2 regions of the Citrobacter freundii complex sp. 2025EL-00176 genome follow, and region 2 is predicted to be linked to the other one. Evidence: predicted binding sites of a transcription regulator. Region 2 holds the regulator's gene; the other holds the start of a gene.
The links. The regulator Fur, encoded in region 2, represses iron uptake genes when iron is present. The targets are predictions, from matches to a motif close to ATAATAATGAGAACNACTATCAA.
Positions count from the first base shown of each region.

Region 1: the regulator Fur is predicted to act here: its motif matches at 4,585-4,607, upstream of fes (enterochelin esterase).

Region 1 is NZ_JBRYHT010000010.1:105,546-117,760, reverse strand. Features, by position in the region: gene entF (enterobactin non-ribosomal peptide synthetase EntF) at 1-3,070, opposite strand, end outside; gene ACVXHP_RS18170 (MbtH family protein) at 3,067-3,285, opposite strand; gene fes (enterochelin esterase) at 3,316-4,533, opposite strand; gene ACVXHP_RS18160 (TonB-dependent siderophore receptor) at 4,787-7,081, shown strand; gene entD (enterobactin synthase subunit EntD) at 7,131-7,808, shown strand; gene ACVXHP_RS18150 (GNAT family N-acetyltransferase) at 7,829-8,533, opposite strand; gene ACVXHP_RS18145 (YbdK family carboxylate-amine ligase) at 8,676-9,794, shown strand; gene ACVXHP_RS18140 (DUF1158 domain-containing protein) at 9,861-10,109, shown strand; gene ACVXHP_RS18135 (RamA family antibiotic efflux transcriptional regulator) at 10,131-10,472, opposite strand; gene ACVXHP_RS18130 (MBL fold metallo-hydrolase) at 10,490-11,602, opposite strand; gene ACVXHP_RS18125 (TetR/AcrR family transcriptional regulator) at 11,793-12,215, shown strand, end outside.
Region 2 is NZ_JBRYHT010000001.1:12,213-24,427, reverse strand. Features, by position in the region: gene kdpD (two-component system sensor histidine kinase KdpD) at 1-528, shown strand, start outside; gene kdpE (two-component system response regulator KdpE) at 525-1,202, shown strand; gene pgm (phosphoglucomutase (alpha-D-glucose-1,6-bisphosphate-dependent)) at 1,296-2,936, opposite strand; gene seqA (replication initiation negative regulator SeqA) at 2,961-3,503, opposite strand; gene ybfF (esterase) at 3,697-4,470, shown strand; gene ybfE (LexA regulated protein) at 4,599-4,886, shown strand; gene fldA (flavodoxin FldA) at 5,042-5,572, shown strand; gene ACVXHP_RS00105 (ryhB-regulated fur leader peptide) at 5,783-5,869, shown strand; gene fur (ferric iron uptake transcriptional regulator) at 5,862-6,308, shown strand; gene tcuR (tricarballylate utilization LysR family transcriptional regulator TcuR) at 6,437-7,363, shown strand; gene tcuA (FAD-dependent tricarballylate dehydrogenase TcuA) at 7,461-8,864, shown strand; gene tcuB (tricarballylate utilization 4Fe-4S protein TcuB) at 8,851-9,990, shown strand; gene tcuC (MFS transporter) at 10,044-11,339, shown strand; gene chiQ (ChiQ/YbfN family lipoprotein) at 11,391-11,723, opposite strand; gene chiP (chitoporin ChiP) at 11,773-12,215, opposite strand, start outside.

The DNA of each region.
Region 1 (12,215 bases), on a different contig from region 2:
CCTGTCGTTCAAACAGGCGACTCAATTGCGCCGCCAGCTTCATCGCCAGCAGAGAATGTCCGCCCAGCGCAAAGAAATCGGCCTCCACATCATTAACTTCACACTCCAGCAAGGCTGCAAAAGACTGCGCAATGGTAGTTTCAATCCCAGGGCGCGGCGCACGTCCCACTGTACGCGACGTTAGCTGCGGCATCGGCAGCGCTTTACGATCCAATTTACCGTTCGCGCTGAGCGGCAGCTCCGCCAGTTGCAACAATACCGTCGGCACCATATGCGCTGGCAGTTTTTCGCGCAGACTCTCCCGCAATCCAGAGGTGTCCAGCGGTAAACCTGATTGCGACACCAGATACCCCACCAGTTGACGCGCATCGCCGCCGGTCGCCGCTGCCTGGTTAAATACGCAGGCATGAGCAACAGCATGCTCGACATCGGGCAGTTGCTGCATCACCCGATCAATTTCCCCCAGTTCAATACGCTGTCCGCGAATTTTAAGCTGGTCATCGCTGCGCCCCAAGTATTCCACCGCACCATTTTCCAGCCAGCGGGCCACATCCCCGGTACGGTACATGCGTTCACCGGCATTAAACGGATCGGCGATAAAGCGGCTTGCCGTCAGATCCGCGCGTCCCAGATAGCCCTGCGCCAGTTGGATCCCCGTCAGGTATAAGTCACCCGCTACGCCGAAGGGCACCGGACGCATCATCTCATCGAGGATCCGTAAACCGGTGTTCCATACCGGATAACCAATCGGCACGCTGTTGCCGGTGACGGCGGCAAGCGCTTCACCCCAGGCCGGATACCAGCTCACATCGACCGCCGCTTCAGTTGGTCCGTACAAATTGTGCAACGGCGCATGGGTCAACTGTTCCCACTCACGGCATAAATCTGCCGGCAAGGCTTCGCCGCTGCAGAATACCTGCTTCAGCGAGGCACAACTTTCCTGCGCAGTTTCCGGCGTCAAGGACGCAATAAAAGCAGCCAGCATGGAAGGGACAAAGTGAGTGGTCGTCACCCCATATTGGGCAAGGAATTGCTGCATCGCCAGCGGGTCGCGGTGCGCCTCCGGTTCCGCCATCACCAATTTTGCGCCGGCAATAAACGGCCAGAAAAATTCCCACACCGAGACATCAAAACTGCATGGTGTTTTTTGCGCCACCACATCCTCTGCCGTCAGCGGATAGTGATTTTGCATCCACAACAGGCGGTTGACGATAGCCGTTTGCCCAACCATCACCCCTTTGGGTCTGCCGGTAGAGCCGGAAGTAAAAATAATATAGGCCGTATGATGTGGTTGAGAGAGGGCCAACGACGCGGTATCTCCCGCTGGCAGTGGCGCGTTGTAGCACAGACTTTCCAGTCCTGGGATATCGCCAAAGCGCGCCAGTTGCTCATCGGTTGCGATCAACAATTTTGGCTTCGCGTCTTCGAGCATCATCCGCAGGCGATCGTCCGGGTATCCGGTATCCAATGGCAGCCAGGCAGCTCCGGCTTCAACAATACCGTGCAGCGCCAGCGTCAGGAACACGGAACGCGGTAATGCCACCGCAACGCTGTCACCTGGCTGTACGCCACGCGCACGCAGTAGCTGCGCCAGCGCCACAACCTGCTGGCGCATTTCGCGATAGCTAAACTGATAGCGAGCATCAGCCAGCGCCGGGGCATCCGGCGTTTTATCGGCCTGCTGTGCCATCAGCGCGCTCAGCGTAGTGGACGGGATCTCCACGGTGGTGTCGTTAATCTTCGCCAACTGCTCGTATTCCGTTGGCAACAGCATCCCAGCCTCACCACAGCATAGCGCCGGATTGTCGGCAAACTGTTCGATAAGCGCGGTTAAACGCGATGCGTGTTGCGCCAGCGTCGCTGCATCGTAACGCTGTTTATTGGCGAGGATTTCAATACTTAGCCCACCATTTTCATCCGGGAATAGCGCCAGCTCAAGATCGTTGACCGGGCCTGTCGCCAGAGTATGGGTCTGCGCCTGAACGCCCGGAATACTCAGCTGATAATCGAATATTTTCACGTTCAGCACCGGGCCGAACAGCGGCTCGGCACCGGCTGCACGCCCGCTATCGCGAACGATTTGTTCAGCGTCATAACGCTGATGTCGCCGCATTTTCTTCAACTGCGCTGCCAACCGCTGGGCCAGCGCAGGCAAGCTTTCTGCCGCATCCAACCTCACACCAAAGGGCAAAACGTTTAAAACCGGTCCGGTGGACGTGAGCGCCGCCGATCCCATACGCCGCATAAAGATAAACCCGGCGGCATAATCCATTCGACTGCATAAACGCCCCAGCCACAACGCCACCAGCGCCAGGGCAAGATCTGCACGCTGAACGTCAGGCATCCGTGCCGCAAGCTGGCGGAACGCGCCTTCAGGCGCGGTTAGCTTCATGCGGATAATATCGGCACTGGCCGAGCGCCCCGGTAACGGTTTGTTCGACAACGAGGCCGGGGGCGGTAGCTGCTTGCGTTGCTCGGTCCAGAAAGCACCATCACGTTGCCAGGCATCGCTATGACGATACTGTTGATACTCTTCCACGACCTCAGCGAACGGCGTAAAAGGCGAGTCCGGCGTGGGTTCGCCACTCTGCCAGGCGCGGTAAATTGCGGCTATCTGGCGGGTAATAGCCGGGAAACTGAAGCCATCAACCAGCAAATGATGGTAACGCTGATACCAGTACCAACGTTTATCTCCCACCTGAATGAGCTGATGGAAAACCAGCGGCTTGCCGCCATCAGCACGTAAGCCCTGTTGCAGATCAGCCTGCATCAATGCGCGTGCTGCTTCATATGGGCTGGATTTTTCGCGCAGGTCGATAATTTCGGGTTCCACGAAGGTGAGCGTAGGATCAACCCATTGCCAGACCTCGCCGTTATCTTCGCTAAACCGCATCCGTAGAGTATCAGCCTGCTCCAGACCGGCAACGATTGCCTTTGCCAGCAACGGCGCGTTCAGTTCACCGGTTAATTCTACATAGTGCGCAACGCTCCACGCCGAGGGCAAGGTGGAGAGTTTTTCCGCCATCCAGATCCCCGGCTGAGCCGCGACTAACGGTAAACGCTGAGTCATGGAGCCTCCTGCACATCAACGTAGTTTGCTGGCGTCAGCGTGGTCCAGTTTGCATCCAGCCATTGCTGGCAGGCTTCCTGCGATTGCGGTTCGCACGCGACTTGCCAGCCAGCAGGAAGTGAGCACTGCTGCGGCCAGAGGCTAAACTGACGCTGTGGGTTTTGCAGAATGTAAAACTGGCCCTGCGGATTATCGAAGGGGTTACTGAATTCCATACTCAACTCCTGTCGTGGAACATCGTCCGGTTAAATCGTGGTGGTAAGCGGCTGCCAGAGCGTCATTAGCCCTTGCATCAGGCCACCGCGCCAGCAAAGCGCATCGTGTCCGCCATCAACCTGACGCCAGAAAATAGATTGTGGTGCAGAGGGTAACTGAGCATATAACGCCTGATTGGCACGAAAAATAATCGGCTCGCGGATCCCGGCCTCCAGAACAATACGCAGTCCCTGAACGCTAACCTGGCCGCTCTTCAGTTGCTCAACAATCACCCCATCCTGATGACCACCGCGATGCGGCCACCAGTAAGAACCGGACTGGCTCAGCACACAGCCGAAGCGCGCGGGCCAGTTCAGCCCGGCATACAGCGCAGACAACCCGCCAAAACTTTGTCCGGCGACCACCGTACGCTGCGGATCGTCACTGTACGCAGTAGTCTTCTTCACCAGCGGCAATAGCTCCTGCTGTACCGCTAACCAAAAATCGGCGTTACACGGCAGTTCGCGGCTACGATGAGATGTGTCGATAGCGTCAATCAGGAGATATACGGCGGGTGGGAGATCTCCACGATGCGTGAGCGCAGCCAGTGCAGGCCAGACCGGCATACTTTGTGCCCAAAACTGACCATCCAGCAGGATAGCCAGCGGACGCGCTTCTGGTCGGGCGTCGCCGGTGGTAAATACCCATACGCGACGCGTATTCCCAAGCCTGGTGCTGTGCCATTGCAGGCAAACTGCGGGGCAAGCGGGAGCTTCAGGCTGATCCCATCCGGGCTGTACGGGAGCGTCTGGCATTTCCAGCGCTGACACCGCATGGCCACGACCTCCCCGCCAGCTCTGCGGATTGAGAGGATCGGCAATCGCCTGCGGTAACAATTGTCGCCAGCCATCACGCAACATGGTTCGGTCAGGTGCTTCGTCCACCGCCAGCGTGGCAAAAATATCGTCCCGAGCAGTGGGAATGAAACAGTAGCTACCGCGCCAGTGGGCGCTGAGGGAAACACTCCAGCACCAAACATTTGTACCGTTAATACGTTGCATCGACTGAGGGTGGACATTTTGATGATGGTCGGTGACGCCGGTGATATAGACCCACACACGACGAATGGCTGACTCTTTTTCCGTTCCCTGCGGGTCTCGCCACCAGAAGGTTACCCGATAATTTCCGTTCTCTTCACGCTCCCACTCCGGGCCTTTTTTCGACTGCCACCACGCTTCGCTTCCCGTCTTTAACGTCGTCACCGCCATAACCCCATGTTTATCGTGAATTTTTATGATCTATCTTGAAATATATTGATAATATTATTGATAACTATTTGCATTTGCAATAGCGTATTGTCGCGCTGTGGGAAGCGTGCACAGTTTTTCACCACTTATAAACCGACCTGGCGCTGCGTACTTTTTCTGGAACGGAGGGTTTACGCGGATGCGGGCGACATCAGACCAAATGCCGCACCACGGCACATGGGTTCTCGTGGCTAAAAGAACAGCAGGACATACAATGAACAACAAGATTCATTCACTGGCCTTATTGGTCAATTTAGGGATTTACGGGGTAGCACTGCCAGCAATGGCAGAAGATCAAACTGATAACGCCGCTGTCTCTCATGAAGACACCATCGTCGTTACCGCCGCGCAGCAAAACCTGCAGGCGCCGGGTGTTTCAACCATCACCGCGGATGAAATCCGTAAAAATCCTCCCGCCCGCGATGTGGCGGAAATCATCCGTACCATGCCTGGCGTGAACCTGACCGGCAACTCAACCAGCGGTCAGCGTGGTAACAACCGTCAGATTGATATTCGTGGTATGGGTCCAGAAAACACCCTGATTTTGATCGACGGTAAGCCGGTGACCAGCCGTAACTCCGTGCGTCAGGGCTGGCGCGGCGAGCGTGATACCCGCGGCGATACCGCCTGGGTGCCACCGGAGATGATCGAGCGTATTGAAGTGCTGCGTGGTCCTGCCGCAGCGCGTTACGGCAACGGTGCTGCGGGCGGCGTGGTGAATATCATCACCAAAAAAGGCAGCAATGAATGGCACGGTTCCTGGGATACCTATTTCAATGCCCCGGAACACAAAGACGAAGGCTCGACCAAACGTACCAACTTTAGCCTGAACGGCCCAATGGGCGGGGATTTCAGCTTCCGTTTGTACGGTAATCTGGATAAAACGCAGGCCGATGCCTGGGATATCAACCAGGGTCATCAGTCGGCTCGTACAGGGTCATACGCCGATACGATGCCAGCGGGTCGTGAAGGGGTAAAAAACAAAGATATCAACGGCCAGCTGCGTTGGGATTTTGCGCCGATGCAATCGCTGGAGTTTGAAGCAGGCTACAGCCGCCAGGGCAATCTGTATGCTGGCGACACTCAGAACACCAACAACGATAACAAAACCAACGGGTTGGTAAAAAAATACTACGGTAAAGAAACCAACCGTATGTACCGTCAGAACTATGCGCTGACGTGGAACGGCGGTTGGGACAGCGGCATTACCACCAGCAACTGGGCGCAGTACGAACACACCCGCAACTCTCGTTTAGGTGAAGGTCTGGCAGGAGGTCTTGAAGGGTTATTTAACAGTAATCATTTTACCGACACTGACCTGGCGGATGTCACCCTACACAGTGAAATTAGCATTCCATTCGACCTTTTGGTTAATCAGAACCTGACGCTGGGTACCGAGTGGAACCAGCAGCGTATGAAAGACATGAGTTCCAATACCCAGACTTTTATGGGGGGGAACATACCTGGTGCCAGCAGTACAGATCGTAGCCCGTATTCACAAGCTGAAATTTTCTCTCTGTTTGCTGAAAACAACATGGAACTGACCGACAGCACCATGCTAACGCCAGGTCTGCGTTTCGATCACCACAGTATTGTGGGCGATAACTGGAGCCCGTCGCTGAACCTGTCTCAGGGTCTAGGCGACGACTTTACGCTGAAAATGGGCATCGCGCGCGCCTATAAAGCACCTAGCCTGTACCAGACAAACTCGAATTATATTCTGTACAGCAAAGGCCAGGGTTGCTATGCCACCGGTTCTGCCACCGGTATTGGCTGCTATATGATGGGTAACGACGATCTGAAGGCCGAAACCAGCATCAACAAAGAGATTGGTCTGGAGTTCAAACGTGACGGCTGGCTTGCAGGCATAACCTGGTTCCGCAACGATTACCGTAACAAGATCGAAGCGGGAACCGTACCGCTAAGCAGAACGTCAATTACCCAAAAAAACCCAACTACAGGCAAAGAAACAACAACCTACACCGATATCTACCAATGGGAAAACATTCCTAAAGCGGTGGTTGAGGGTCTGGAAGGTACGTTGAACGTGCCGGTTAGCGAAACCGTTACCTGGACCAACAACATCACTTACATGCTGCAAAGTAAGAATAAAGAGACTGGCGAACGCCTGTCGATTATTCCTGAGTACACGCTGAACTCGACTCTGAGCTGGCAGGCACGCGAAGATTTGTCGCTGCAATCAACCTTTACCTGGTACGGTAAACAGCAGCCGAAGAAATACGATTACCAGGGTAAACCGGTTACCGGCAGTTCAGCCCAGGAAGTTAGCCCGTACAGCATCGTTGGTCTGAGCGCGACCTGGGATGTAACGAAAAACGTCAGCCTGACCGGCGGCGTGGATAACGTCTTCGACAAACGTCTGTGGCGTGAAGGTAATGCCCAAACCACCAGTGATATCAAAACTGGCGACTATATGGCGGGCGCAGGCGCATACACCTATAACGAACCGGGCCGGACGTGGTTCATGAGCGTGAACACGCACTTCTGATAACGTTTATCCCTCTCCTCGCTGCGGGGAGAGGGAAATCATCGCTAGCATGCGCACCACGCACACACCGCTCACTTTCGCAGACCACACGCTGCATATTGTCGAGTTTGATCCCCCCAGCTTTCATGAGCAGGACCTGCTCTGGCTCCCCCACCACGCTCAGCTCCTGTCCAGCGGGCGCAAGCGTAAAGCTGAACACTTAGCTGGGCGGATCGCCGCCGTACACGCTCTGCGTGAATTTGGCCTCAAAACCGTACCCGGCATCGGCGGGCAACGCCAACCGTTGTGGCCGCAAAATCTGTTTGGCAGCATCAGCCATAGCGCATCAACTGCGCTGGCGGTGGTGTCGACGCATCCCGTTGGAGTGGACATCGAAACTATTTTTACACTACCAACCGCCATTGAGCTGGCTGATGGCATTATCGATAACCCCGAACGACAGATTATGCTTCACGCCAGCGTGCCCTTTCCGCTCGCCTTAACCCTGGCATTCAGCGCAAAAGAGAGTCTGTATAAAATGTTTTCGCAACACACTACGGCGTTACCGGGGTTCGCCAGCGCTAAAGTTACCGCCCTCACCCCAACCCAGATAACCTTGCAAATCCTGCCCTTATTTGCGCAAAGCCTCGCCGGGCAGGAAGTTAACGTTCGCTGGTTTCAGCGCGATGAAAACGTCATTACCTTTTGCACGAACAGTACACCATGCTCGCGCTCCTTTTCTGTCTGAGTCGTCAACGGAGAAACGAGCTATGCCTGCTGGTACGCCGCCAGCGATCGGCGTTGCCGCCCATGTTCATCAAAGTTGTCGGCAGCCAGCCAACGCTGCAATGCAGCATCGCGCTGCGGCCATTCGCTATCAATCATTGATAACCAGTCGCTGTCGCGGTTGCGGCCCTTACGCACAATCTTCTGGCGAAAACGCCCTTCGAAGATAAACCCAAGGCGCTCCGCCGCCCGTCGGGACGCGGTGTTTAACGAATCGCATTTCCACTCCACACGACGGTACCCTAACGCAAACGCCTGACGCAGCAGCAGCCAGACGCTTTCGGTGCCGAGTACCGTATTTTTCATGCGCGGCGACCAGGTCACATGACCAATTTCAACCGAACCATGCTCCCGCTCGATCGCCATAAAACACACCAGCCCAACGGCACGCCCGGAACGCTGTTCAATTACCGCATAGGGAACCAGGGAGGCGTCGGTGGATTTTGCCGCAATCCAGCAAGCGGTGGCTTCAACGCTCGTTGGGCGAGAGCTTGCAAGCCAGGTCCAGTCGCGATCGTCGGGTGCCTGCGCATAGGCATCAAACAGGTCGGCGGCATGGCTGTCGGCATCCAGAGGAACCAAACGGCAATACTGCCCGACAAGCTCTTCCCGTGGCAGCACGGAGGCACCTTTCCAGTCTGGCACAACATCGCCGACTGTCTGTCCATAAAGATTTATTTCCGGCACGACTCAACCCCTGTTGCGAAGCAAAAAATAGTTATAGCACCTGCTATTTCGCCTTCAAAGCGTCATGCGATGATTTCTTACGCCGAACAGAAAATCAGCCGCCCTTCTATACTGATTAAAAATCAACGCGGAAGAGAACCCTATGTCACTACCCGATTTTCATGTTTCCGACCCTTTTACGTTAGGCATTGAACTGGAAATGCAGGTGGTTAATCCGCCTGGCTACGACCTCAGCCAGGATTCTTCCCGGCTGATTGACGCCATTAAGCCGCAGCTTACCGCCGGGGAAGTGAAGCACGATATCACCGAAAGTATGCTGGAGATGGCAACCGGGGTTTGTCGCAATATCGACCAGGCTGATGCTGAATTATCAGCCATGCAGCAGATAATCATGCGGGTTGCGGCAGAGCATCACCTCGCCATCTGCGGCGGTGGTACACACCCCTTTCAAAAATGGCAACGTCAGGAAGTCTGCGATGACGAACGCTATCGACGCAACCTGGAAAATTTTGGTTATCTTATTCAGCAGGCGACCGTTTTCGGTCAGCACGTCCATGTTGGCTGCGCCAACGGTGATGATGCTATTTACCTCCTGCACGGGCTGTCGCGATTCGTTCCTCATTTTATTGCGCTTTCTGCCGCCTCGCCTTATATGCAGACATCCGACACGCAATTTGCCTGCGCGCGCCTGAATATATTCTCCGGATTTCCCGATAACGGTCCGATGCCATGGGTGAATAACTGGCAGGAATTTACGGGACTATTTCGTCGACTGGCTTACACCAGCATGATTGATAGCATTAAAGATTTGCACTGGGATATCCGCCCCAGCCCGCACTTCGGTACGGTTGAGGTTCGGGTAATGGACACTCCGCTGACCCTTAAACACGCGGTCAATATGGCGGGACTGATTCAGTCCACTGCTCACTGGATACTCACCAAACGTCCTTTCAAACACCAGGAGCGTGATTATTTACTGTATAAATTCAACCGTTTTCAGGCCTGTCGCTTTGGTATGGCGGGGATTGTCACCGACGTGAATACGGGCGATGGGCATCGCCTGTCGGATGACACGCTACGGCTGCTGGAGAATGTCGCCGCCTCTGCGGATAAAGTGGGTGCGACCAGCGCGATTGAAGCCTTACGCCGACAGGTTAAACATGGTCATGATGAAGCACAGAATATGCGTGATTTCGTGGCGGAAGGCGGATCGTTGAGTGGTCTGGTGAAAAAACACTGTGAGATTTGGGCAGGGCTTTAAGCGTGGGGTTTGCGTTGCCCGCAGAGATCCCGGACAATGGTATTTTAACTCAAGTTTAACAATACCATGAAACACCCGCTTGAATCGTTGATGACCGCCGCTGGGATCCTGCTGCTGGCTTTTCTGTCCTGCCTGCTCTTGCCAGCCCCTTCACTTGGCCTGGTGCTGGCGCAAAAACTGGTCGCCACCTTTCATCTGATGGATCTCAACCAGTTTTACACTTTGCTGTTTTGCCTGTGGTTTTTACTACTGGGGATGATTGAGTATTTTGTGCTGCGCTACATTTGGCGGCGCTGGTTCTCACTGGCGGATTAAGCCCGCGAGAACCCGGTGCCGTTAATGCGTTCGGCTATGATTTTCTTTGCGATAAGCGCCTGGCGGTTGACTAAACGTACGGGTGAAAATACGCGTAAAGGTCTGCTGCGAATCAAATCCGTACTTCAAACAGATGTCGTACACTTTCTGATCGGTATCGCGCAGATCGCGCGCCGCCAGCAGCAGTTTACGCTCGCGGATGTAACGCCCCAGGCTCTCGCCTTTGTACTGCATAAAAAGACGCTGTAGGTGCCATTTAGAATAACCCGCATGGCGTGCAATATCATCAATGCGCAATGGTTGATTCAAATTATCATCAATCCATTCAACAATCGTATCAATTACCTGAGCAGAAATCGTCATCATGCTCTCCCCTGTGTTCATTGATTTGCCTGCTGCCACCAGGCCGTAAACGTTTGGTCCGGTTCGGACAGTATTACCGGTTCACCCAGCATCGGCGTCAGCAGTCGGTAATCTTGTTGGCGGCTGGCAAGCGCCAGTCGTTTGTACGGATCATCCCAGGTATGTTTCGCCAGAACAAAACGACCGGCGTGCCCGGGCAAAACGGCTTTCGCATGCAGATCCGCCGCAGCCTGAGCCGTCTCTTCCGGCATCATGTGAATAAACTTCCAGTCCTGGTCATACTGACCGTTCTCCATAATCGCCAAATCAACCGAGCCAAACTGCTCACCAATGGCTTTAAAATGCGGGCCATAGCCGGAATCGCCGCTGTAATAAACATTCTGCTCCGGCGTTTCAAACATGAAGCTGGCCCACAGCGTCTGATTACGCTTAATGCCTCGTCCCGAAAAATGGCGGGCTGGCAGAACGTGAACAATCAGTGAATCCGTCACTCTGACGGACTGATTCCAGTCACGTTCGTCGATTATCTCGCTGCGCATTCCCCAATAACGTAGATGCGACCCCACTCCCAGCGGCGTAATCACCCGCTTAATCTTCGGCATTAACGCCTTGATGGTGGCGAGATCCAGATGGTCATAGTGATCGTGCGAGATGATGAGCAGATCGATCTCCGGCATCGTCTGCGCGGTCCACGGATAATCCCCGGTAAAAGCTTTATTCAGAAATGAAAACGGCGCAGCATAGTTGCTAAACACCGGATCAATCAGGATACGTTGACCCGCCAGTTGCAAATACCATGAGGAGTGACCCAGCCAGACCAGAGTATCCTGCTGCGGCGGTAATCCGGCGAGATCGCTCGCCACCAACGGTAACGGCTGCGCTGGCCGCGCATTTTCACGCTTAGCGACCAAAAACTCCCACCAGGCCGCCAGCATACCTTTGTTGCCGGTATAGCCCGGTGTCGGCAGCTGGTTATGAAACTGTCCATCACGATAGTGTGGCGACTGTTCAACCTGACTCAGTTGTGCCCCCTGCGGCGCCTGGCCAAATCCGGCATTGAGTACAAACGGTAAACCTGCAGCTGCGGCAATAAGCATAATAACAACCACACAAACTGTGAGACGCTTCATATCCTGACCTTAAACGCGCCCCCTTTCCGCTGGTTTGCGCGACTGACTCTTGATTATGAGTGAGTAAGCACTCATTATAGAAATCGAAAGTTCGCCGTCAAGATGATTTTCAATCTTTGACATTCGCCGTTGCGGTGCTGCAAAGGCCGTGATTCAATCATGTTTTTTACAGACTTAAGGGTAAAGTGTAGTGGCTCGTCCGAAGAGTGAAGACAAAAAACTGGCATTACTGGAAGCTGCAACCACAGCATTTGCACAATCAGGTATTGCGGCCTCAACCGCAGTAATAGCGCGCAATGCAGGGGTTGCGGAGGGAACGTTGTTTCGCTATTTCGCGACCAAAGATGATTTGATCAACGAGCTTTACCTCTTTTTAAAACACGATCTCTGCCAGTCGATGATGGCAAATCTGGATCGCTCAGTGACCGATGCCAAAACCATGACTCACTACATCTGGAACAGCTACATTAGCTGGGGTCTGAATCATACCTGCGGGCATCGTACCATTCGCCAGTTGGCCGTCAGCGAAAAAATCAGTAAAGAAACCGAGCAACAGGCTGACGATATGTTCCCGGAACTGCGCGATCTTTGTCATCGCTCCGTGCGACCTGAA
Region 2 (12,215 bases):
AATCTGTTAGATATGGCGCGAATTCAGTCTGGCGGCTTTAATCTTAAGAAGGAGTGGTTAACGCTGGAAGAGGTGGTGGGTAGCGCCTTGCAGATGCTGGAGCCGGGACTCTCCGCCCCGATTAATCTGTCGTTACCCGAACCGTTGACGCTGATCCATGTCGATGGCCCGCTTTTTGAACGGGTGTTAATTAATCTGTTGGAGAACGCCGTAAAATACGCGGGTCCGCAGGCGCAAATCGGCATTGATGCCAGCGTCAATGGCGAGCACCTGCAACTGGACGTCTGGGATAATGGACCGGGTATTCCGTCGGGTATGGAACAGCGTGTTTTTGACAAATTTTCCAGAGGAAACAAAGAATCATCGGTACCCGGCGTGGGATTGGGACTGGCAATTTGTCAGGCGATTGTGGACGTGCACGGCGGTACCATTTCAGCCCATAATCGTGCCCAAGGAGGAGCCTGTTTCCGTGTTACACTGCCCCAGGAAATCCCCCCTGAACTAGAAGATTTTCATGAGGATATGTGACAAACGTTCTGATTGTTGAAGATGAACAGGCCATTCGCCGCTTTCTGCGCACCGCGTTGGAAGCCGATGGCCTACGTGTGTATGAAGCGGAAACGCTGCAACGTGGTCTACTGGAAGCCGCCACGCGAAAACCCGATCTCATCATTCTCGATCTCGGCCTGCCAGACGGCGACGGCATTGATTTTATTCGTGACCTGCGACAATGGAGTGCAATTCCAGTAATCGTGCTTTCAGCCCGCAGCGAAGAGAGCGATAAAATCGCCGCACTGGATGCCGGTGCCGATGACTATCTCAGTAAACCCTTTGGTATTGGCGAGCTACAGGCGCGATTGCGCGTGGCATTGCGGCGCCACGCCAGCGGCGCGTCTCCCGAACCGGTGGTGCATTTTTCCAACGTAAAAGTGGATCTCGCCGCCCGCCTCGTACACCGTGGTGACGAGGAAATCCATCTGACGCCGATTGAATTTCGCCTGTTAGCGGTACTGCTGAATAATGCCGGGAAGGTACTGACGCAACGCCAGCTGTTGAACCAGGTCTGGGGGCCGAACGCCGTTGAGCACAGCCATTATCTGCGAATTTATATGGGACACCTGCGCCAGAAACTGGAGCTGGACCCGGCTCGTCCACGTCATTTTTTGACCGAAACCGGGATCGGCTATCGGTTTATGCCGTAAGCCTTCGTCAAAAAAAAGCCGGATCAGCAGACATGCTATCCGGCTTTTTTATTCATGCCGGATAGTGACGCTAGCGTCTTATCCGGCCAGTGTTTACGCGTTTTTCAACACTTCGCTGACGATCTCAACGGCTTCTTTTTCGATCTGTTTGCGGTGTTCTTCACCGAGGAAGCTTTCGCAGTAGATCTTGTAAGCGTCTTCCGTGCCTGACGGACGCGCGGCAAACCAGCCGTTGTCAGTCATCACTTTCAGACCGCCGATGGAAGCACCATTGCCAGGTGCTGCGGTCAGACGTGCGGTGATCGGATCGCCCGCCAGCGTACTGGCGCTTACCATTTCCGGAGACAGCTTAGACAGCGCCGCTTTCTGCGCGGAGGTCGCGCTCGCCTGCAAACGGTTGTAGCTCGGCGCGCCGAAGCGAGCAGCCAGTTCGTTGTAGTGTTGTTGTGGGTTCTTACCGGTCACAGCGGTAATTTCTGCCGCCAGCAGGCACATGATGATGCCGTCTTTGTCGGTCGACCACGGTGTACCGTCGAAACGCAGGAAAGATGCGCCCGCACTCTCTTCACCACCAAAGCCAAAGCTGCCGTCGAACAGACCATCAACAAACCATTTAAAACCGACCGGCACTTCCACCAGCTTACGGCCCAGATCGTTCACCACGCGGTCAATCATTGCCGAGGAAACCAGCGTCTTACCGACGGCAACATCTTTGCCCCACTGCGGACGATGCTGGAACAGGTAGTTGATCGCCACCGCCAGGTAGTGGTTCGGGTTCATCAACCCGGCCGGAGTCACAATACCGTGACGGTCGTAATCCGGATCGTTGGCAAAGGCCAGATCAAACTTGTCACGCAGCGCCAGCAGACCCGCCATCGCGCACTCGGAGGAGCAGTCCATACGGATTGCGCCGTCTTTATCGAGATGCATAAAGCGGAAAGTCTGATCAACGTGGTCGTTAACGATAGTCAGGTTCAGGTTGTAGTGTTTGGCAATACGCTTCCAGTATTCGATACCGGAACCACCCAACGGATCGACACCCAGCGTCAGACCCGCTTTCTGGATCGCCGCCATGTCGACGATATCCGCCAGTCCTTCAACAAACGGCTGAACCAGGTCCTGCTCTTTCACATGACCCGATGCCAGCGCGGCATCCAGCGACATACGCTTCACGCCTTGCAGACCGTCAGCCAGCAGCGCGTTAGCTCTGTCCTCCACCACTTTGGTGACGTTGGTATCTGCCGGACCACCGTTTGGCGGGTTGTATTTAATGCCACCATCTTCCGGCGGGTTGTGGGACGGTGTGATCACAATACCGTCAGCCAGCGGGCCGCCTTTTTTGTTGTGGACCAGGATGGCATTCGACACGGCAGGAGTTGGCGTAAAGCCGTTGTTTTCCTGCACGATGACGTCAACGCCATTCGCCGCCAGCACTTCCAGCACAGAGATAAAAGCCGGTTCAGACAGCGCGTGGGTATCCTTACCCACATAGCACGGGCCAGTAATCCCGTTTTTCGCACGTTCTTCAGCAATCGCCTGGGCGATAGCCAGAATATGCGGCTCGTTAAAACTATGACGACCTGCACTGCCGCGATGCCCGGACGTACCGAACTTGACGGCGTGCTCAGCGTTCCCTGCCGTTGGTTTCAGTACATAGTACTGTGCCGTCAGTTGGGCGACGTTAATCAAATCACTCTGTTGCGCAGGTTGACCTGCACGGTTGTGGATTGCCATTGCCTGGTCCTTCTAATGCAAGGATTAAATTGTTCCGCAAACCTTTTCAATCAATTCCGCAGGGAATTGCATTGACTGCATGATGTGCTCCACCATGCTGCATTTACGGCCGGTATTGGTATTGGTGATCACCCAGTACGGCGTGCCTGGCACGTGTTTCGGTTTGGTTTGATTACCATTTTTCAGCAGCGTCTGTTCATCGGCTGCAAAATAAACGCGCGTACGGCCATGCAACGAATCCGTAGCTTCGGCGAACGCGTTTTGATCCAGAGAATAGAGTGTAGACAGCACCAGCATAAAGCGATTTACTGCTTTCTTCTGTTCCGCATATTCATCGGACAACAGCAGTTCACGCATCGCGCGCACTTTATCTTTTACGGGGTTAACCGGCTTGGCTTCCACGACAGGTTGCACAGCGCGGACTTCTTTTACTACCGGAGTGACAGGCTGTGATGCGGCGGAAAATTTCAACATACGCCGTAAAATGTCGGATGCGCTCTCGCCGATATGCTTGGTGTGGCTGGCAATATAGCTATAGAGTTCATCATCAACTTCAATCGTTTTCATCTTAATCCAGTGCAGTGTTTAGCTGAATACAAGTTGTTGGGTTAACACACGTAGTGTAAAGGCAAATCCCAACAGCGGATAGCGTCAAGCCTGGTGGCTGATAAAACTCGGAGTAACCGTAGTTGTTGCAGCCATGTGGCAGAATGGTCAACATGATACCCTAACCCGTGAGTGTGAAAAAAAGAACTTTGCCATGAAATTGAATATCCGAGCGCAATCTGCGCAAAACCTGCACAATAATTCTCCCATCGTCCTGGTTCACGGTCTGTTTGGCAGTCTGGATAACCTGGGGATCCTGGCACGCGATCTGGTGGTCGATCACGATATCATCCAGGTTGATATGCGAAATCATGGCCTCTCGCCCCGATCGCCTGAGATGAATTATGCGGCCATGGCGCAAGACCTGGTGGATACGCTGGACGATCAACAGATCGATAAAGCGATCTTTATTGGTCACTCGATGGGGGGAAAAGCCGTCATGGCGTTAACCGCGTTGGCCCCCGATCGTATCGAGCGGCTGGTGGCTATTGATATTGCGCCGGTTGACTATCATGTGCGCCGTCACGATGAAATTTTTGCGGCAATCAATGCCGTAACCGATGCACAAGCGTCCTCGCGCCAGCAGGCGGCAAGCGTCATGCGCCAGCATCTGCAAGAGGAAGGTGTCATCCAGTTTCTGCTGAAATCCTTTGTTGACGGCGAGTGGCGCTTTAACGTTCCCGTATTGTGGGATCAATATCCCCATATCGTTGGTTGGGAAACCGTCCCGGCGTGGGAGCACCCGGCATTGTTTATCCCAGGCGGTAACTCCCCTTATGTCACCGAAGCGTATCGCGAGCAGTTGCTGGCACAATTCCCGCAGGCTCGGGCGCACGTTATTGCAGGCGCGGGGCACTGGGTACATGCGGAAAAACCTGAAGCAGTGCTGCGGGCCATCCGTCGTTATCTGCACGAGCAGGCTAACTGATTAAAAACTCAGCGTCCGTGCGCGATTACGCGCGTGGGCGTTGGCGTGCCTCCCCTGCTGATGTATTATGGCGCGCTATCCATCCGGGCAGACGCCTGGCTGATTGTTTCCCCGAAGTCACCAAGATCATGGCCAAAGAACAAACGGACCGTACGACATTAGATCTGTTCGCGCAGGAGCGTCGCCCGGGACGACCCAAAACTAATCCGCTCTCGCGTGATGAACAGTTACGTATAAATAAACGTAATCAGCTTAAACGTGACAAAGTTCGCGGGCTTAAGCGTGTCGAACTGAAACTGAACGCTGATGCCGTTGACGCGTTAAACGAGCTGGCCGAGGCGCGCAACATGAGTCGCAGTGAACTCATCGAAGAGATGCTGATGACCCAACTCACCACATTGCGCGGTCAGGCATAGTCTGAATTTCTGCTCTAAATCATAAATCGTGTAGCACAGAGTGCAGTCCCGCGTGTTTGCTGTTTCCGCATGCCTGACTGTTCTGCTATGATTGCCCTTATCCGTGGGCAATGCGCCACCACCATTTCAATAAGTTTCAAGAGGTTATTTTACTCATGGCAATCACTGGCATCTTTTTCGGCAGCGACACCGGTAATACCGAAAACATCGCAAAAATGATTCAAAAACAGCTTGGTAAAGACGTTGCCGATGTTCATGACATTGCAAAAAGCAGCAAAGAAGACCTGGAAGGGTATGACATTCTGCTGCTCGGGATTCCAACCTGGTACTACGGTGAAGCGCAGTGTGACTGGGACGATTTCTTCCCTACCCTCGAAGACATTGATTTTAACGGCAAACTGGTTGCATTGTTCGGCTGCGGCGACCAGGAAGATTACGCAGAATATTTCTGCGATGCGTTAGGCACCATTCGCGACATCATTGAGCCACGCGGCGCCACCATCGTCGGTCACTGGCCAACGGCGGGTTATCACTTTGAAGCGTCCAAAGGACTGGCTGACGACGACCACTTTGTCGGTCTGGCTATCGATGAAGATCGCCAGCCGGAGTTGACCGCAGAACGCGTAGAAAAATGGGTTAAGCAGATCTCTGAAGAACTGCACCTCGACGAAATCATCAATGCCTGATTTCGCGCGGCGTAGATCGTCATCTACGCCGCATCAATAGATAAAACCAATCAAAATAATTGCTACAAATTTGTAACTTTTCCGTGTGACCCTGTACAATGGCTGGATGCCAATCGGGTGTTGCGCAGTGTGTTTGTCGGCGATACCACGTTTTGATTAACAATATATGCCAGAGACTTGCAGTTTTCATTTAACCATGGCAGTTCTATAATGATATGCAATTTCTCAAGTGCAATTTCTGTCACTTCTGTTAATGAAGTGAATCGTTTAGCTACAGGACAGATTCCGCATGACTGACAATAATACCGCATTAAAGAAGGCTGGCCTGAAAGTAACGCTTCCTCGTTTAAAAATTCTGGAAGTTCTTCAGGAACCGGATAACCATCACGTCAGTGCGGAAGACTTATACAAACGCCTGATCGATATGGGTGAAGAAATTGGTCTGGCGACCGTGTATCGTGTGCTGAACCAGTTTGATGATGCCGGTATCGTGACCCGCCATAATTTTGAAGGTGGTAAATCCGTCTTCGAACTAACTCAACAGCATCACCACGATCACCTCATTTGCCTCGACTGCGGCAAAGTGGTCGAGTTCAGCGATGAATCCATTGAAGCGCGTCAGCGTGAGATTGCGGCTAAACATGGTATTCGCTTAACCAACCATAGCCTCTATCTTTACGGCCACTGCGCCGAAGGCGATTGCCGCGAAGATGAGCATGCGCACGACGGCAAATAATGTGACGCTTTCTGAAAAGCCAACCTTCCGGTTGGCTTTTTTTATGCGCTGAATTTGACCAGCCCCCTCTTCCTTCTGCATCAATGTTGCTTTAATGTAAAAATCAATTGCCCTTCCGGAGAGTTGAAATGGAACTTCGCCAGCTACGCTATTTTGTGCGTATTGTAGAAACCGGCAGCATGGGTAGCGCGGCGCTCGATCTCAATATCGGCGTTTCGGCGCTCAGTCAGCAAATGACGCGTCTGGAAAATGAACTTGCTATTCGCCTGCTACAACGCACCTCGCGCGGTGTGACGCCCACCAGCGCCGGACTGGCTTTTTACTCCCAGGCGCAGCTGGCGCTCCGGCATGCAGACGATGCAATCCTCGCCGCCCGCGAGGCCCGACTTTCCGGACACGTCAGCGTCGGTATGGCCCCCAGTACCGCTTCCGTTCTCGGCATGCCTTTTATTCACGCCATGCGGGAAAGCTATGCTGATGTTCGCCTGCATGTCGTGGAAAGTCTCTCTGGCAACCTGGAACGAATGATTAATACCCGCCAGATTGATCTGGCTGTCGTGTTTCAAAAAGAAAAGATCCTGCGCTGGAGCGCCAGACCGATTCTTGAAGAGCGACTGTTTTTGATTGGGACCCATGCCCTACTGGCTGATATTGTCGATGACAATATTGCTCCTGCCCAACTGGCAAATATTCCATTGATCATGCCAAGCCCGGGCCACGGTCTGCGCGGCAGGCTGGATGCCATCAGCCAGGAACACACACTGAACATTGAGATCGCTACCGAAATTGATGGTCTGGCGTTACTGATGCGCGCCGTGCGCAGTGGCATTGGCGCCACTCTTCAGCCTGGCGCGGCAATCTCGCATCTCGATAAAGAAACCCTAAGAGTGATCGGCGTCCATAATCCGATACTTAGCCGCCCTAACTTTCTGGTCAGCCTCTCTGACGATGAACTTACCCCGGCAGGCCTCGCCGCCCGTGTGGTGCTGACGAAAGTTATGCATCAGTTGGTGGAAGCCGGAAGCTGGCCTGGCGCTACACTTTACAATAACTAAAGCACTGTTTAGCGTCACGTCATAGCGCCCACACAGCCTGTGCGTATACATTTCAATTACAAATTTAACAATTAGTTAAATGGTAATGGAGTATACGATGGTTGATGTTCTGGTGATTGGCGGTGGCAATGCCGCCTTATGTGCAGCCTTGACCGCCCGGGAGCAAGGAGCTTCGGTACTCCTGCTCGAAGCGGCGCCCCGCGAATGGCGCGGGGGAAACTCCCAACACACACGTAATTTACGTTGTATGCATGACGCACCGCAGGATGTGCTGGTGGAAAGCTATCCTGAAGAAGAATTCTGGCAAGATCTGTGGCGCGTCACGGAAGGAAATACCAACGAAGCGCTGGCGCGTCTGGTGATCCGTACCTCTTCACAATGCCGCGACTGGATGCGCCAGCACGGCGTTAACTTTCAGCCTCCGCTCTCTGGCGCTTTGCACGTGGCACGAACCAACGCCTTTTTTATGGGCGGTGGAAAGGCCCTGGTGAATGCCTATTATCGCAGCGCAGAAAAGCTGGGCGTTCAAATTCGCTATAACACTCCCGTTCAGGCGCTTGAACTGCGTAATGGCGAGTTCGTGGCGGCGCTGGCAGGCGAAGAGCGCATCACCGCTAAGTCCTGCGTGCTTGCCGCGGGCGGGTTTGAGTCAAACCGCGAATGGCTGCGAGAAGCGTGGGGAGAGAACGAGCGCGGCGAGTGGCCTGCGGATAACTTCCTGATTCGCGGCACGCGCTTTAACCAGGGCGTACTGCTCAAATTTATGATGGATGCCGGAGCAGACATTATCGGCGATCCCTCCCAGTCACACTGCGTGGCCATTGATGCCAGAGCACCATTATATGATGGCGGAATTTGCACCCGCGTGGACTGCGTCTCGCTCGGCATAGTGGTAAACCGTGACGCAGCGCGCTTTTATGATGAAGGCGAAGATTTCTGGCCGAAACGCTACGCCATCTGGGGGCGTCTGGTCGCGCAACAGCCAGGGCAGATTGGCTACTCCATCATCGATGGTAAAGCTATCGGCCACTTCATGCCTCCGGTCTTTCCCGGCGCGCAGGCCAATACGTTGGCAGAGCTGGCCCTTCAGTTAGGACTGGACGCCGAACGTTTTACCCACACCGTGACGGAATACAACAACGCCTGCCAGCCTGGTCAGTTCGACCACACCGTTCTGGATAACTGCGCCACCAAAGGTTTGCTACCCGCGAAAACGCACTGGGCGCGACCGCTGGACCAGCCTCCATACTACGGCTATGCCCTGCGGCCAGGGATCACCTTCACTTATCTTGGGTTAAAAGTGAACGAACACGCCGCGGTGCATTTTGCCGGGCTTCCAAGCCGTAATCTGTTTGTCGCCGGAGAGATGATGGCGGGCAACGTGCTGGGTAAGGGCTACACCGCAGGCGTGGGGATGTCGATCGGCACGACCTTTGGTCGCATTGCCGGAAAAGAAGCCGCGCTGGCCGCACGTAAGGAGACACGTCATGAAGCAGCTTGAGAAACTGATCATCGAAGCGCAAATTATCACCGAACCGGAAGCTGAAGTTGAACGTGTGATGCAAGTGTGCAATGCCTGTCGCTATTGTGAAGGTTTTTGCGCCGTATTCCCGGCCATGACGCAGCGTCTGGAATTCGGTAAAGCGGATATCAATTACCTGGCAAACTTGTGCCATAACTGCGGCGCTTGCCTGCACGCATGTCAGTATGCCCCGCCTCATGAATTTGCCATCAACGTACCGAAGGCGATGGCGGAAGTCCGGCTCGAAACCTATCAGCATTACGCGCAACCCGCCGCCTTTGGCGCGCTTTATCGTCGCGCAGGCGTCACCGTGACGCTGGCGCTGGTTTTCGGTCTGATCCTGTTTTTACTCCTCGCTATAGGTTTGAAAGGCTCACTATTCCATCCTCCGCTGGCCGGGGATTTCTATCAAATTTTCCCGCATAACCTGCTGGCATGGATGTTTGGTTCAGTGTTTATTCTGGCGATCGGTTTGCTGATGGCCGGCGTGATCCGCTTCTGGCGCGAGATCTCTCCGGGTATGCCGCGTTCCGCCGAGATTGCTGAAGCCTCACACGATGCGCTGACGCTGAAATATCTCGATGGTGGCCACGGCAAAGGTTGTAACGAAGCGGATGATGCTTTCACCCTGATGCGCCGCCGTTTCCACCACTTTACCTTCTACGGTTTTATGCTCTGCTTTGCCGCCACCGTGGTGGCAACGGGCTATCACTACTTTGCAGGTATAGAAGCGCCCTACCCGTTCTTCAGCGTGCCGGTGATGCTGGGCACGTTGGGCGGCATTGGTCTGGTTGTCGGCCCGGCGGGCTTGCTATGGCTGAATCTTAAGCGTTCACCGCTGCATGGCGACGCCCGGCAAAAACCGATGGATCGCGGTTTTATTTTGCTGCTGCTGCTGACCAGTCTGACTGGTCTGGCGCTGCTGGTGGGAAGAGACACCTCATGGATGGCTATTTTACTGGCCATTCATCTCGGCGTGGTCATGGCGCTTTTTCTGACCATTCCTTACGGAAAATTTGCCCACGGATTTTACCGCTGCGCAGCCTTACTCAAGTGGGCGATTGAGAAACGGCGCGGCAAACAGGCGGGGGTCGCAGGCGACTAACCCGCAAACTCTTACCTCTATAAATATTATGATAAGACAGTGGAGCAAACCCAATGACACAACAACCATCGCGCGCCGGAACTTTCGGCGCAATACTGCGGGTAACCAGCGGTAATTTTCTCGAACAGTTCGACTTTTTTCTGTTCGGGTTTTACGCCACCTATATCGCAAAGACGTTCTTCCCCGCGGAGAGTGAATTTGCCGGGCTCATGTTGACCTTTGCGGTTTTCGGTTCGGGTTTTTTAATGCGGCCCGTTGGCGCAATCGTGCTGGGTGCTTACATCGACAGAATTGGTCGCCGCAAAGGACTGATGGTGACGCTGGCGATCATGGGCTGCGGGACCCTGCTGATTGCCCTGGTTCCCGGTTATCAAAGTATTGGCCTGCTGGCTCCTGTGCTGGTATTAGTCGGTCGGTTATTGCAGGGATTCTCTGCGGGCGTGGAGCTGGGAGGCGTTTCGGTTTATCTTTCTGAAATCGCCACGCCTGGCAATAAAGGTTTCTACACCAGTTGGCAGTCCGCCAGCCAACAGGTCGCCATTGTGGTAGCGGCGCTGATTGGCTACGCTCTGAACGCCACGCTGGGGCACGATGAGATATCTGAATGGGGCTGGCGCATTCCGTTCTTTATTGGTTGCATGATTATTCCGTTGATCTTCGTCCTGCGCCGTTCGCTTCAGGAGACAGACGCATTTTTACAACGTACGCACCGTCCCGACACCAGGGAAATTTTCACCACGATCATCAAAAACTGGCGTCTGATCGCTGCGGGTACGCTACTGGTAGCGATGACCACCACCACGTTTTACTTTATTACCGTCTATACCCCAACCTACGGCAGGGCCGTACTCCACCTGAGCGCGCGCGATAGCCTGATAGTCACCATGCTGGTCGGTATTTCTAACTTTATTTGGCTGCCGATTGGCGGGGCGATTTCTGACCGAATTGGTCGTCGTCCGGTATTGATGGGGATTACCGTACTGGCACTGATCACCACCTGGCCGGTAATGCACTGGCTCACCGCCGCGCCAGACTTCATGCGCATGACGCTGGTCCTGCTTTGGTTCTCGTTCTTTTTTGGCATGTACAACGGGGCAATGGTCGCGGCACTCACCGAGGTGATGCCTGTCTATGTCCGTACGGTAGGTTTTTCACTGGCATTCAGTCTTGCCACGGCAATTTTTGGCGGTCTGACGCCAGTCATATCCACGGCGCTGGTCCAGCTAACCGGGGATAAAAGCTCTCCGGGATGGTGGCTGATGTGCGCAGCACTGTGCGGACTCGCCGCCACGGCAATGCTGTTTGTCCGACTGAGCCGGGGCTATCAACCAGTGGAACATAAGCTCTGAAAGGCAAACGGGCGGAATATTCTCCGCCCGTTGTCATTTTCTTTTCTCGAATTACTGCGCAGCGTTCTTGCTACGAATTTCCTGCCAGACCTTATCGCAGTCAGCATTAACGGACTGATCGTTACCCGTGCGCGTGGCCTGGATGCACTGCTGATAATCCAGTACGCGTACGCTTTCTTCATTAGCAAACTGCTGGTGCTGCTTTTCTTTCTTCAACACATTCAGCACGCTTTGGCAGGCTTCAATTTTCTCCGGCGATCCTTGCGCGGTGTTAATACACGCGCTGTAAGCTTCTTTCAGGCGACTGTCTTCTTTAGGTGACGGGGATTGCGCACAAGCCACCAGCCCAGATGCCATAACGGCGATGAGTATCAGTTTTTTCATAGCACTTTCCTCAACGAGGCGGCAGGCACCAGGCCTGCCGCTGTTGGCATTAGAAGATGGTGAACGGAGCAATAACGATGAACTTCACGTCGCGTTCATCCTGGAAGATGTTGCCGTAACCACCGCCCCAGCTCGGAATGTCTGAATGGTTGTCGTATTGGGTGAAGTGCAGTTTGAACATAGTGCCCTTCGCACGACCATCCTGCAGGGTATAGACCGCATCCAGGCTGTAAGAAGACTCTTCGATAGTCCGGTTTTTGTCGTAGTACGCATCCGGGTTGAGCTGCCAGGTAGATGGCTTGGCATCCCAGGCGTAAACGTAGGACGCACCGACTGCCCAACCCGGCAGGTTCCAGTTCTTCAGGTCATACATTGCACCGAAGAAGACAGCCTTTTCGCCGTTGGCGTTGAAGTCAGAACGGTTGTCCCACCAGATATCCAGGCGACCGTTGGATGAGGCGTAGGTCGGGGTCATACGCTGCAGGAAGTAAC